3 regions of the uncultured Zhongshania sp. genome follow, and region 2 is predicted to be linked to each of the others. Evidence: predicted binding sites of a transcription regulator. Region 2 holds the regulator's gene; each other region holds the start of a gene.

Region 1 (4,876 bases), on a different contig from region 2:
TCGTTCAGCGACTATCGGATGTTGATAATGGCTTGTGTCACCGCGTCTGCGGTCGAGATCATTTGCGTATTCGCCTGGAAGTTGCGCTGCGCAGTAATCATTTCAACCAGCTGTGACGTCAGGTCGACGTTAGAGCTTTCCAAGGCGCCAGACTGCAGCAGACCAAAGTTTGATGAACCGGCCTCACCCACCCGTGGGCTGCCAGAGGCAAACGTTTCTGCCCAAGAAGTATCGCCTTGCTGCTGCAAGCCATTGGGATTAGAAAAGCTTGCCATCGCGACTTTGCCCAATTGCTTAGACTGACCGTTGGTAAAACGCGCAGAGACAATACCGGTGTTATCAACTTCAATACCGGTCAAGCGTCCTGTGGTAAAACCATCTTGCTGTAAGTTGTTTACACCAAACTCTTTGCCATATTGTGTAGAGGCGGTGAAGTCGAAACTCAGATCCATGGCTGCCGCACCAGTACCTGGGTCATAGGACGGATAGGTAATAAGGCCTGATGCTGGCGTCTGAAGCTCACCGGCATTACTGAAGTTAACGGTGTTAAAACCGCCTACCGCATTGTTATCAACATACAATTGTTGGTTCCAGGTGTTGGCTGCAGCATCTTTAACAAAGTACAAGGTCGCCGTGTGTTGGGTACCCAAGGAATCGTATACCGTCATCGAGGTCGCGTGGTTATAGCTGGTTGGCAAACTCGGGTCGAAGGGAGTCGCGGCAGGCGTAGGAGCATTGGCCGGTAAATTTACGCCAATCTGGGCGCGCTCTGTGCTTTTAGGTGCATTCTCAGAAACCTGCAACTCCAAATCACTTAAAGAACCGGTCGAAAAGTTACCGTCACCAGAAGGTGGAAACACCTGTAGACGCTCTAAATTGTTGTTTACGACAAAACCGTCGCGATCGACACTGAAGGAACCTGCACGAGTGTAAGTCACGCCGCTAGTCCCTTTCATGGTGAAAAAGCCTTCGCCTGAAATCGCGAGATCTAAATTATTATCGGTAAAGTCGATATTGCCCTGCGAGAACTCCTGAGTAATGGTATTCAAGCGAACACCTGCCCCTGGCGTAGTCTTGGTGACGTCATTATTTGACGTTGCATAAACGTCAGCGAATGCCGCTCGCGAACCTTTAAAACCAGCGGTATTGACGTTGGCAATATTGTTCGCGGTGACATCAAGGTGTGCCGATGCGGCGTTTAATCCACTCAGTGCAATGCGAAAGCTCATGGGCTTACTCCTGGTCTAATGACTTCTGTTATTTGCGAAACGATGCTATTACCGCTCAGCTAATTTCTATAATTTGCGACATGCTAACGCTACCCAAACCCTGGACTTGCACCTGTGGTGTTCCACCCGATGCCGGCACCTTCACACTCAGCACTTCGCTGCGCATTTCGGTAGACACGGCTTCCAAGGTATTGCCATTTAAATAATTAGCGCGAATTTGGTATGTGCCCGGCGGCATACGCTCACCATTCAAACCGACGCCATTCCATTCAAAGGCAACAGTGCCTGCGCGCTGCGGCCCCAAGGGAACTTTGCCAATAACCTCACCCGTCGGCGCCAGAATATCGATATCTAAAGCGGTGGTACTGGTCGCCAAATTAACTTGCCCCTGTACATTGCCACTTGACGGCAGCGCAGCGACATCCGTTTCTACCAGCACGTCTTTGCCGATCAACGACGACGCATCTAGCAGTTGCGCGGAATATAAAGACTGAGTTAAACCCGCTAAATTTGTGTTCATTTCGCTGATGCCACTAACCGAGGTTAGCTGCGCCATTTGGCTAATAAACTCGGTGTTGTCGGTGGGCTTAAACGGATCCTGACTTTTTAATTGCTGAAGCATTAGCTTCATAAAATCATTCTGATCCAGCGACGACGCATCCTTCTTAGCCTTACTTGCCGCAGTCTGTAGTTGCAGGTCTTCTATCGTGCGAAGTTCCATAATTTACGTCCTACTGCTGACCAAGCTGCAAAGCGCGCAGCATGAGAGTTTTAGTGGTAGAGAAAACTTCAGCGTTATTTTGATACGCCCTTGAAGCCGACATCATGTTTGCCATTTCTTCCATCGTGTTCACATTGGAACTGTAGATATAGCCATCCGCATCCGCCTGGGGATGACCCGGTTCGTAGCGTTTTGCCACTGCCGCGTCACTTTGCACGATACCGGTCACTGCAACACCGGCAACTTCGCGCTGCTGGTTCATAACGGTAGAGAAAATGGGTTGCCGAGAGCGGTAAGCGGTATCTTCGCTGCCGCTGACGGTTTCGGCGTTCGCCATATTACTGGCGACCGTATTCAATCTAAGCATTTGCGCATTCATCGCTGATGCGGCGACACTCAAAGGATTAGCCATGACTTATCGTCCTCCTTGTAATACAGACTTCATGCCACTAAAACGGCTGCTCAAAAACGACAGTGTGGCTTGGTAGCGCATCGCGTTGTCCGCGAACTCTGCTTGTTCTAAATGGGTGTCAACCGTGTTCCCATCTTGCGATGGCTGGGTGGGAACACGGTATTGAAGATCCATTGGCAAGCCGTCAGTCGCGGCGCCCATACCTTGTATGTGCCCGCTATTTGTCGTCCGCATTGCTAACTGCATCGAATTACCACTCGCTGCCGACTGTGATAAGACCGCTTTAAAATCTATGTCTTGCGCTTTGTAGCCGGGGGTATCGGCGTTTGCTATATTGGTAGCCAGCACTTCGTTGCGCTTATCGCGCACCTGCAATGCTTGCTCATGTATCCCTAGCGCTTTATCAAAATTTATAGACATTTTTTTAAACCTACTTTTTCTAAAGTTTTTATGGCGGCTGTCGATATAGTTTGTAAGCTTGCCATTTGCCGGCTTTCAACGCCGCGCACTAACGAACAAGGCAAGGCTCGTGCCATATTTTTTTTCCTTTAAAATACAAAGTGTTAAAATCTTCACAACACCGCTTTGCCAAAAAAACGGCGCTCTTTTTCCCGCATAGGCAAAATTCCGGCAGCCGGCATCCTCCGTATAAACCCCTATCTATCAAGCACAGAAAAACCACAACACTGGCATAGGCATTGCAGGTTTTTGGAAAACGACAAAACTTTGACGTGTTTTATGGCTATGAATAAAAAAGGAAAATACATTTATTTTTTACTAGCGAACATTCTGCTGATGTTCACTAGTCAATCGCTTTTCGCCGCCGCGAACGAGAATCACGCGCGAATCGCGGAGACGGCTCGCGCCTATATTGCAGCGCGTCACCCGTGGCAGAAAATGAAGACCAAGATAACGGTGCAAGCTTTAGATCCGCGGACCAAGCTCGCCCAGTGCCCGGCCAAACTTGAGGCTTTTTTATCAACTGGCGCAAAGATTAAACGCCGGACCACCGTTGGCGTGCGATGCAATGGCAACAAGCCATGGAAGATTTACTTGCCAGTGACGGTTGAGGCCTTTGCCAATGTGATGGTTGCCCGTCACCCTATTGCGCCCAACACCACTATTAGCGAGCGCGACATAAGCTGGAGCCAGCGCGATATCTCGGCGCTGGGCTATGGTTACTTACAATCACTTGGCGATCGTGGTGGCTACACTAGCAGACGCAGTATTGCCCAAGGCGCAGTGCTTACCCCAAATATGGTCACTGCCAGCAGCATCGTGAATAAAGGCCAGCGCGTACAGTTAAATAGCAACACGGGACCGGTAAGCGTCAGCATGATGGGAATTGCACTGCAAAATGGCGCCCTGGGCTCGCGAATAATGGTTAAAAACCTCAATTCGGGTAAGCAACTTGAGGGTGTGGTAGCGTCAGAAAATGTTGTATTGCTTAACTAAAGTTTTTGGCACGGCTGCCGATATAAGTAGCGTAAGCCTATTAAATGAGAGGATTCTGACATGGTCGACCGATTAGACGGCTCTTCACTGAGCCAGCTCCGCAAGCTAGAGGGCGGACGCACTGGCGGCAGTAAATCAGAAAGTGTAGCGCCAAATACTGCGGCAAACGTAACCAGCAATCAGCCATCTATAGCGGAAACGCCGCTAATGGAGCGCACCCGCGTGGAAGTGAATAGCAGCGACGGCATTGATCGCCAAAAAGTAGATGCCATTAAAACGGCTATTCGCAACGGCGAATTTAATATCGACGCCCAAAAAGTCGCGGAAGCCTTGGTAAATATGGAAACTCTAACAGGCGCCTAATAACGATGAATGAACTTAGCGATGTACTTCAACATATTCACGATAATGCCAGCGCATTAGAATCGTTGTTAATTAGCGAGGCAGCCAGCTTGAAACTAGCTAACTCCGCTGAACAAATTGAAGCCATTGCCATTCAAAAAATGGACTTAGTTCAAACACTGGATCAGCTCGCCCTGCGCCGTCGCCAGTTACTCGAAGAATCGAGTAGCGCTGCTCAGCACAGCAGTGCACCTGACTGGCAAGAGACACTTGCCATATTGTCTCGCTGCCAAATGTTAAATAATCAGACCGGCGCAGACATCGCCGTGCAAGCTCGCTATAAACAGCGCGCCCTTGAAATTCTCGGCAGCAGCGCACACGGTGACACGCCTCTATACAGCGCCAAGGGCGCGGCACAGTATGCCGGCCCCAAACAGGCTCTGGGCAAAGCTTAGCAATACAGCATTTTACTTGGCGTTAATCCACGTCGAGATCTAGCTCCATGTACAGATGATTGTCCAGAATTTTGTTATAGCTCTTATTTCTTACCCGCACTTTAAATCCCATCTGCTCATACAAGCGCAGCGCATTGCTGTTTTGCTCGGCCACATCCAAGCTGAGATAGCGGTAATGTCCACCGCGCGCTTTAGCCGCCATAAAGTTGATCATTTGCGCAGCGATGCCTTTCCCGCGACAATCCTCACGAACCGCGATATG
Region 2 (4,876 bases):
AGCCTACAAAGGCCGCGAAATTATTAAGGATGTGTCGCTGACGATTAGTAGCGGTGAAATCGTCGGCTTACTGGGCCCGAACGGCGCAGGCAAAACCACCTGTTTCTACATGATCGTGGGCATTGTCAACGCTGATCGCGGCAGTATTCAGCTCGATGACCGCGACCTCACTAAGCTGTCGATTCAAGGCCGCGCAAAACACGGTGTAGGTTATTTACCCCAGGAAGCGTCCATCTTTCGCAAACTTAGCGTGGCCGACAACATCATGGCCATTTTGGAAACCAGACGCGATCTAAATCGCAGTCAGCGCAAAGATAAGCTTGAGGCACTCCTGCAGGAGTTCCACATTACGCATATCCGCAAATCCCAGGGTATGGCGCTATCTGGCGGCGAGCGTCGACGGGTAGAAATTGCTCGCGCACTCGCCACCGAACCCAGCTTTATTTTACTGGATGAGCCTTTTGCTGGCGTCGATCCTATCTCCGTTAACGACATTCAAAATATTGTTAGACACCTGCAGGCACGGGGGATTGGGGTATTAATCACCGACCACAACGTCCGTGAAACCTTAGACATTTGCGATAAAGCCTACATTGTGGGAGAGGGCCGCATCGTCGCTGAAGGCAACGCCGAAACGGTGCTAAACAACCAGATCGTTCGCGATATTTACCTAGGTGACAAATTTACATTGTAAGTAATGTTCCTTACAAATGAATCGGCACAGGTATTGCAGGGAATCGGTGTCACGACTACACTGACATTGAGGCATTTAATTGCCGGTAGAACAAAACACCGTTCGCGTTACCACTTAAATCATGTTGTAGAAACCATAGCCTATGAAACAATCGCTACAGCTAAAAGTCGGCCAAAGCCTGACAATGACACCCCAGCTGCAGCAGGCGATTCGTTTATTACAGTTGTCTACTCTAGACCTCCAACAAGAAATCCAATCCGCTCTCGACTCCAACCCCCTGCTAGAAATCAGCGACGACGACGGCGATATTGAGGTCAACACCGAACCCACCTCAGCCGAACCCAAAAAGCCCGAAAAAGCGGGTGACAATGAAATAGAAACGCCTCAGCCTGAAGCCGACACCGAATGGGCTGAACGCAGTGATATTCCAGAAGATCTTCCGGTGGACAGCCAGTGGGACGACGTATTTCAAACCAGCGGTAGCGGTTCCGGCAGTAGCTCCTCTGGTGAGGATAGTGACTACAACAACGACTATCGACACTCGAGCTCAGATTCCCTGCAAGATCATTTGCGCTGGCAACTCAACTTAAGCCGCCTGTCCGATATAGACCAAATGATCGCCGACGCCATCATCGATGCCATCGATGAAAAAGGCAGACTTACCGTCAATCCAGAAGAGCTTGTAGAAGGCTTTGACAACGACGCGATAGAGATAGAAGAAGTAAATGCGGTATTACACCTCATCCAACAATTCGACCCACCAGGCGTAGGTGGTCGAGATCTACAAGAATGCCTGTTGATTCAACTCAAACAAATGCCACGCAACACGCCCTACGTCGATGAGGCGTGTTTAGTCGTAAGCCAATATATGGCTCAACTCGGCAATCGCGACTACAATCAAATTATGCGTCGCTGCCGTTTAAAAGAAGATCAGCTACGCGATATCCTAAAGCTTATTCAGTCACTAGATCCGACTCCCGGCAACGCGATAGGCAGTGATGACACCGAGTACGTTATTCCCGATGTGTTCGTAAGCAAGAAAGAGGGACGCTGGTTGGTAGAGCTAAACCCCGATATTGCGCCAAAAATTCAAATCAATGCCCAGTATGCATCAATGGCTCGGCAGAGTAGCAATGCCAGTGACAATGACTATATCCGCGACAATCTCCAAGAAGCACGGTGGTTCATTAAAAGCTTAATCAGTCGCAATGAAACCCTGATGAAAGTAGCTACAAAAATCGTCGAGTACCAACGCGGCTTCCTGGAATATGGCGAAGAAGCCATGAAGCCTCTGGTTTTACACGATATTGCCGAGGCGGTCGGCATGCATGAATCCACTATTTCGCGGGTCACCACCCAAAAATACATGCACACGCCACGCGGAATTTTTGAACTAAAGTTCTTCTTTTCAAGTCATGTATCTACAGATACTGGCGGCGAATGCTCGAGCACAGCAATACGGGCACTGATCAAAAAATTGGTTGCGGCGGAAAACCCTCGCAAACCTTTAAGCGACAGTAAAATCACAGACTTACTCGCCGAACAAGGTATTCAAGTTGCGCGGCGAACCATTGCAAAATACAGAGAATCACTGGTCATTCCGCCCTCTAATGAGCGGAAACGACTAGTTTAAAGAGAGCCATACACGAGCCGGAATTTTGTTCTCTGGCGAGGAAAAGTGCAAACATGAGGATATTAATCCATATCCAATTAACTGCCCTTTATGCCGCAGCCAGCGGGCAAAAAGAAATTCGTGCATAGATCTCACAATGTGGTGATCTAACGATCGCCGCACGTTGCAACTCGCCGCGAGGCGCCAGCATTTTTTAGCGATGAAGGAGCAATATATGCAGATTACTGTAAGTGGTCATCACGTAGACGTTACCCCCGCCCTCCGCGATTATGTAAACAATAAACTCACAAAACTGCAGCGACACTTTGACAATATCACCAATACCGATGTCACTCTGACGGTAGAAAAACTCGTTCAAAAGGCCGAGGCAACAGTACACGTTGCAGGTGCAGACCTATTTGCTACTTGTGAATCAGAGGATATGTATGCTGCAATTGACAGCCTGACCGACAAACTTGATCGCCAATTAATCAAACACAAAGAAAAATCGCTGGGTCGCTAAGACCCGCGATACTCACTGAAGTTAACCACGTAATTATCATGACACTTGACTCAATACTCACAGAAGGGCGCACCGAATACGGTGCGCCCGTTACCAGTAAAAAACGCTTACTTGAATATATCGCTGCCGGTATTGCAGCAGATAACACAGAGTTTGATGCGGACGAGTTATTTAATGAGTTACTCGCCCGCGAACGCCTAGGCAGTACAGGCTTAGGCCACGGTGTCGCCATTCCACACTGCCGCAGCAGCCGCTGCACTCAAATCACCGGCATGTTGCTCAAATTAGAACAGGCCATTGATTTTGAGGCCGTCGATGACGAGCCCGTCGATCTTATATTCGCGCTTATTGTGCCCGCCGAGGCCCACGACGAGCATTTAAAAGTACTTGGCGCACTAGCGACCGCGTTCAATGAAGCCGATTACCGCAGTAAGTTGCGCAGCGCCGAGAACACCGAAGCCTTATTCAAGCGCGCGATAGCAAGCTAAAATGGAACTCATCATTCTAAGCGGTCGATCGGGCTCCGGGAAAAGTACGGCCCTCCACCAATTAGAAGACGAAGGCTTTTATGCTATCGACAATTTACCGGTGTCACTGCTTCCCGCACTGGTTCGCGAGCTTTCGCAAAGCCCGCTGAAAGTCCACAAGCAAGTCGCTGTCTGCATCGATGCTCGCAACTCTCAGGATGAATTAGCTCGATTTAAATCACTGTGCGACGAAGTTAAAAAACACGCCCACCTGCGCATCGTATTTTTAGATGCGGGCGACGATAAGTTAATAAAACGCTTTAGTGAAACGCGACGCCGGCATCCGCTAACCACCGATTCACTGCCTCTTGCCGATGCAATAAAGCTTGAATCAACGCTGCTCGAACCCATCGTGGTTGAGGCGTCATTAGCTATCGACAGCAGTGACATGACGGTGCACGAACTACGCGCAGCTATTCGCGATCGTATTTTGGGGGTAGACGCCAGCAAGCTCGCCGTACAATTGAAATCCTTCGGGTTTAAACGCGGTCTGCCGATTGATGCAGACCTAGTTTACGATCTTCGTATGCTATCCAATCCGCACTGGCAAGATGGACTCCGCACACTCACCGGACAAGATAGCGAAGTACAGAACTACTTGAGCAGCCAAGCAGACGTGATGCTGATGTACGACGACATCCTGCAATATTTGCAGCATTGGCTACCTAAAATCGAGGCGAGCAACCGCAGCTATTTCACCATTGCCATCGGTTGCACGGGCGGTCAACATCGCTCAGTATACATGGTTGAAACGCTTGCCAAGGCCTTGCGTAAGACACATCCAGACCTGCAAGTTCGCCATCGCGAACTACACTAGAGTACCCACGATGGTCGAGTCCAATATAATAATCATTAACAAGCTCGGCTTACATGCCCGCGCAGCCGCCAAGCTAGTCGCAACGACAGGCGCATTTGCCGCCAATATTCAAATCAGTATCAATGACAAATCAGTCGACGGCAAAAGCATTATGGCCGTGATGATGTTAGCCGCTAGCAAAGGCACCGAAATTACCGTGCGCTGCGATGGTGGCGATGAACAAGAAGCGCTATCTGCTGTGCTCGACATTATCTCTCAACGTTTCGGCGAAGCAGAATAATAAGCGTAATATGACTTATTTATGCTAGTTGCCGACTACTGCGGATTGTTGCAGAGAGCACTTTAAAGGATAATTAACCAAGACTCTCTTTTCACCTAATGGCTCAGGTAAATCTAGTCTCCTATATAAAACGCTAGGGATAGGTATGGCCCAGACTGCTGACAAGCTTCAAACCGAGAGCCAACTCAAAACCCTAAACGAAGCTTTGGGTTCGGGGGGCTTTCTGCAAATCCGTCGCATGTTAAACGGTTTGCCCCCTGCTGACGCTGCCCATTTAATAGAATCCACTCCGCATAAAATTCGTAGCGTGCTGTGGCAGCTGATCGACATCGAGAATGAAGGCGACATTCTCCAGCATCTTAACGATGAAGTTCAAAGCCAGTTCCTGCGTCAAATGGACGCGGAAGAAGTCGCGACTATTAC
Region 3 (4,876 bases), on a different contig from region 2:
CGCGGTCGCTTTGCCATGAAATATTCGATAGACAAAAAAGGTGTAAAACAAAATGACGGGTAGGGTGATTACTACGCCGACCAAGGTAAATTGCAGCGATTTCACTGAGGCGGCGGACTCCCATATTGTGAGGCCACCAATAACGATGTCAGGGAAAATACTGTAGGCCAGTCCTAAGCTCGCCATTAAGCAGATAGCGACGGTGCAGGCAAAGATCAGCCAGCTATAGCCTTGGTTGAGCACGGTCGGTTTGTTTAACGCCATTACGATGACGCCATAGCAAAATACACAGACCATTGGGATCGGCATTAAGTACAGGGCGTTAGGCAGGGTAAACCATTTCTCGGCAATGCTACTGCTCACCATCGGAGTGGCGATAGACACCATAAAAAGCCCTAAACCCATTGGCCAGATTGCCATGCGCGCCCAGCCGATGGCTTTATTGCGCAAATCGCCGTCGGTTTTCATCAGTAGCCAGCCGCAGCCTAAGATTAGGTAGAGGGCGGGTAGGGTCATGGCGATGAGGGCGGAGAATAATAGGCTGGTGGTGGAGCTTTGCAGACCGGTGATGTAGGCGCCGAGCATCCAACCTTGGGCGACCGATGCAATCAGGGAGCCGCCGAAAAATGCCTTATTCCATAGGCCGCGACGGTGGTCGCCCGCCTTTACCCGTAAATCAAAGGCGACGCCGCGCAGAATTAAACCCATTAACATGAGGGTCACGGGTAGATATAAGCTGGTGAGAATAATGCCGTGGGCAACGGGGAAGGCGATCAGTAGCACGCCAATACCCAGTACGATCCATGTTTCGTTGGCGTCCCAGAACGGCCCAATGGAGGCGATCATCATGTCCTTTTCCGCTTCGTCAGCCAGCGGTACAAGCAGACCGACGCCAAGATCGTAGCCGTCGAGGATGACGTAGATCAGCAGAGCGAGGCCCATGATGCCCATGTAAATGATTGGTAGCCAATATTCCATTGCTCAGGCCTCCTTGTTTGTAGTTTGGGGTGCGCTCACTGCTGTGAGGCTAAGAGACGCAGCGGGTTTGCGTGACAGGTTGAGCAGGGCGCCAATATAAGAGGCCAGCAAAAAGCCATACAGCAAGATATAGCCGATCAAGGTGCCGCCGACGGTGGCGCTGCTGTGGTCTGCTACCACGTCTTGCACCTTGAGCACGCCGCTCACAATCCAGGGCTGGCGACCAATCTCGGTAACATACCAGCCTGCTAAAACGGCGACCCAGCCTGAAAAGGTCATGGCTGAGAGGGCATATAGCAGCGGTTTTGTTGGGGTTTTGTTATTTCGCAGCTGCCAAGCCGCCCACCACGACACCAGCAGCATCAAGCCGCCTACCGCCAGCATCACGCGAAACGACCAAAACACGATGGCGACGGGGGGATGCTCGCCTTCAAATTCGTTGAGACCTTTTACTTCGCCCATGGGGTCGTGGGTAAGAATGAAGCTTGCCGCGTAGGGCACTTCAATCGCGTAGCGGTTGCTGCGAGTGTTTTCATCGGGGAGTGCAAAAATCGTGAAGGGCGCGCCTTTCTCGGTTTCCCACACCGCTTCCATAGCGGCGATTTTGGCGGGCTGATGCTCCAAGGTATTCAAGCCGTGAAAGTCGCCGACCAGTATTTGAATAGGGGCGAGTACGGCGGCCATCATCACGCCTGTTTTCATTACCTTCCAAGTGGCGGGGCCGTCGACATTGCGCAGCGCCCGCCAAGCGCTCACACCTGCAATCACAAAGGCAGAGGTCAGCAGGCAGGCAATAAGCATGTGGAAAAAGCGGTAGGGAAACGATGGGTTGAAGATCACCTCCATCCAGCTGTCTACCATTACCACTCCGTTTTCTAGGTAATAGCCAGTGGGGGTTTGCATCCACGAGTTAAGGCTGAGGATCCAGAATGCCGACAAGGTTGTGCCAAAGGCGACCAGAAATGAGCTGATTAAATGCATGCGGTTAGACACGCGGTCTTTGCCGAATAACATAATGCCGAGGAATGAGGCTTCTAGGAAAAACGCGCTGAGCACTTCGTAGCCCAGCAGGGGGCCGGCCACATTGCCGGCTTTTTCCATAAAGCCTGGCCAGTTGGTGCCGAACTGAAAGCTCATGGTAATGCCAGATACCACCCCCATCGCGAAGGTCAGGGCAAAGATCTTTACCCAAAACAGGTAGGCGTACTCCCACGCTTGGTCGCCGGTTTGGGTGAAGCGCAAACGAAAGAACAACAGAACCCAGGCCAGGCCAATGGAGATGGCGGGGAATAAAATATGAAAGCTTATATTGGTCGCAAATTGGATGCGGGCCAAAATGAAGGGGTCGAAATCCATATTGATCATCCTAATGTGAGTTGCGCATTTGCTTTCGATTCATCCGCTGGCTGTCGCAATCTTCGCCTGTGGTACTTACCACCATAGAGCAATGCACATGCCATGCATGTAGTACTTGTGGCTATGTGCAGTAAGTCATTGGTTTGTATATAGTATTTTATAAATCCGAAGAGCCTTGCCTCGTTTGCGCTGGTAAAACCTTCGCTTAATTGTCATTATTGACAACAATAAATGACAGAAATGACAATGCCATGCAGCTCATAGCAAAAGACTCAGATAAAAACGTTGCCTATATGCTCGATGGTTTCGACTACCCAGCCATATTGGTGTCTGCCGATTACAGAATACTGGCAACGAATGAGCTATACCGTTCAACATTTGGTGAAATTGATGTCGCCAAGGAGGCGCGCTGCTATCAAGTCTCCCATGGCTATCAGGTGCCCTGTGATCAGGCGGGAGAAAGTTGTCCCTTACTTGCCTGCAAAAGCTCTGGCAGCAAGGAGCGAGTGCTACACGTTCACACGACGCCACGAGGCAAGGAGCATGTCGATGTAGAAATGCTGCCAATTCACGGTGAAGACGGCGAACTGAAGTATTTTGTCGAAATTCTAAAGCCGGTTCATATCGCCAGTGCAGAGCTGAGCACCCAAAATATGGTTGGCCGCAGTCCGGCTTTTAACGCCCTGGTTGAAATGATTAATTTGGTGGCAAGCAGAGATACTTCGGTACTACTAATGGGGGAGTCAGGTACGGGAAAAGAATTAGCGGCTAAAGCCATTCATGAGGCCAGTAGTCGCAGTACAAGACCCATGATCACCGTTGAGTGCGCGGGATTGACGGAAACCCTGTTTGAAAGTGAGTTGTTTGGCCACGTTAAAGGCGCGTTTACCGGTGCAACATCGAATAAGCGCGGACTATTAGAAAGCGCCGAGGGTGGCACCTTATTTCTGGACGAAATTGGTGATGTACCCTTGGGTATGCAGGTGAAATTACTGCGCTTAATTGAAACGGGTAGCTACCGAGCGGTGGGTAGCACCGAGCTTAAACGCGCAAATTTTCGCTTGATATGCGCCACTCATAAAAATTTATCTAACAATGTAGCCAGTGGCGAATTTCGTGAAGACCTTTACTATCGAATTAATGCTTTCCCAATTGTCTTGCCCCCGTTGCGCGAGCGTGGCGACGACATCGCATTGATTGCAAAATCGATACTCGAAAAATTCAGCAAAAAAGATATGTATCGACTGACCGAGTCGGCGATCAAACTACTAGAAAAATGCTATTTTGCGGGAAATGTTCGCGAACTTCGTAATGTGCTCGAGCGCGCAATTATTTTTGCGCATTCGAATATTATCGATGTGAAAATACTGGGGCGGTGCATGCTAGATGTTCGTCCGCATAATGATAAGAACGAAGACAAGTGGCAAGATTTAAAATCTAGAGAGTTGCAGTATTTGAATGAACTATTAGCGTTTTGCGATGGCGATAAAGCGCGGGCTGCGCATATAGCGGGTATTAGTCTGCGGTCGTTCTACAGAAAGTTCGGCGTCGTAAGGTAGCTTGGTAATGAGCGCGACGGTCGACGATATTTGGTATAGCGGTAATTTTAGTGATGCCGTGCTGGCCGATCCAGCTTTGGGCCGAATAGATGCGCAGGCTAGTGCTTTATTTTTCTCCCCTGGCAGCGCGGATGCCGGTGGGTGTGGTGTGCTAAACCGACTAAATAGGATTTGAGTTTACTCGTTGGTCATGGGTCATCGTGGTCATTCCGGTTTCCTGAGTCCTAGCCGGCGTTCGGTTTATATCGAGCCGCGACATTGACCATATTAAAAGCCGGTGACTATACTCAGGTCTCATCTCGGCATAAGCGTAAAATAATGGACGATAAAACAGTAATACGCAGCTTTGGCGTCACCGACATTGGCAGGGTGCGCAGTCACAACGAAGACGCAATATGCGTAGCCGAAGATCAAGGGTATGTATTAGTGGCCGACGGAATGGGTGGCCACAACGCGGGTGAAGTGGCCAGTGCCTTGGCAATAGAAGGCTTTACCCAGTTTTTAGCAGCGGATCACGACGGCGACGACTCGGTTGCGGAAATATCTGAGTTTTCCGGGCAAACCATCGCCCTGCGAAATGCGGTGCAGGCGGCAAACGCCATCATTTTCGGAGACGCTCAGCGCAATCCGGAGCGCCAAGGCATGGGCACCACCTTGGTATCAGCGAGTTTTAACGGCAGCTGTCTCGCGGTAGCCCATGTTGGAGACTCCCGCCTGTATCGATTCAGAGACGGCTTTTTAGATCAGCTCACGACCGACCACACCTTGGTTCAAGAAATGATCGATCGCAAAGTGTATTCCGAAGAAGACGCGCGAAACTCCCGCAATAAAAATGTGATTACCCGCGCTTTGGGCCTTGCTGATATTGTTGAGGTCGATCTTTTGGAATCCCTCTTGCGTGCTGGTGACCTGTATTTGCTGTGCTCCGATGGCCTGACAGGCATGGTTGAGGATGCTGAGATCGCAGATGTTTTAGCTAGCTG

Evidence for each region. Region 2 encodes sigma-54, which starts transcription at its own class of promoters, with help from an activator protein. Its sites were predicted from a motif close to TGGCACANNNNTTGCNNT; they were not measured.
Region 1: flgB (flagellar basal body rod protein FlgB) is a predicted target of sigma-54. The motif match lies at 2,880-2,897, and genes of this name have one in related genera.
Region 3: AAC007_RS06500 (cytochrome ubiquinol oxidase subunit I) is a predicted target of sigma-54. The motif match lies at 2,420-2,437, and genes of this name have one in related genera.

What each region holds. Positions count from the first base shown of each region.
Region 1 covers NZ_CAXBHN010000011.1:92,430-97,305, reverse strand. The annotation lists gene flgE (flagellar hook protein FlgE) at 12-1,229, opposite strand; gene AAC007_RS11120 (flagellar hook capping FlgD N-terminal domain-containing protein) at 1,285-1,950, opposite strand; gene flgC (flagellar basal body rod protein FlgC) at 1,961-2,362, opposite strand; gene flgB (flagellar basal body rod protein FlgB) at 2,366-2,782, opposite strand; gene flgA (flagellar basal body P-ring formation chaperone FlgA) at 3,101-3,817, shown strand; gene flgM (flagellar biosynthesis anti-sigma factor FlgM) at 3,878-4,180, shown strand; gene flgN (flagellar export chaperone FlgN) at 4,186-4,614, shown strand; gene AAC007_RS11090 (GNAT family N-acetyltransferase) at 4,637-4,876, opposite strand, start outside.
Region 2 covers NZ_CAXBHN010000004.1:62,637-67,512, forward strand. The annotation lists gene lptB (LPS export ABC transporter ATP-binding protein) at 1-694, shown strand, start outside; gene AAC007_RS05805 (RNA polymerase factor sigma-54) at 837-2,327, shown strand; gene raiA (ribosome-associated translation inhibitor RaiA) at 2,542-2,829, shown strand; gene AAC007_RS05815 (PTS sugar transporter subunit IIA) at 2,868-3,317, shown strand; gene rapZ (RNase adapter RapZ) at 3,319-4,173, shown strand; gene AAC007_RS05825 (HPr family phosphocarrier protein) at 4,184-4,453, shown strand; gene mgtE (magnesium transporter) at 4,599-4,876, shown strand, end outside.
Region 3 covers NZ_CAXBHN010000005.1:1,513-6,388, reverse strand. The annotation lists gene AAC007_RS06505 (cytochrome d ubiquinol oxidase subunit II) at 1-978, opposite strand, end outside; gene AAC007_RS06500 (cytochrome ubiquinol oxidase subunit I) at 982-2,334, opposite strand; gene AAC007_RS06495 (sigma 54-interacting transcriptional regulator) at 2,586-3,893, shown strand; gene AAC007_RS06490 (hypothetical protein) at 3,901-4,068, shown strand; gene AAC007_RS06485 (Stp1/IreP family PP2C-type Ser/Thr phosphatase) at 4,212-4,876, shown strand, end outside.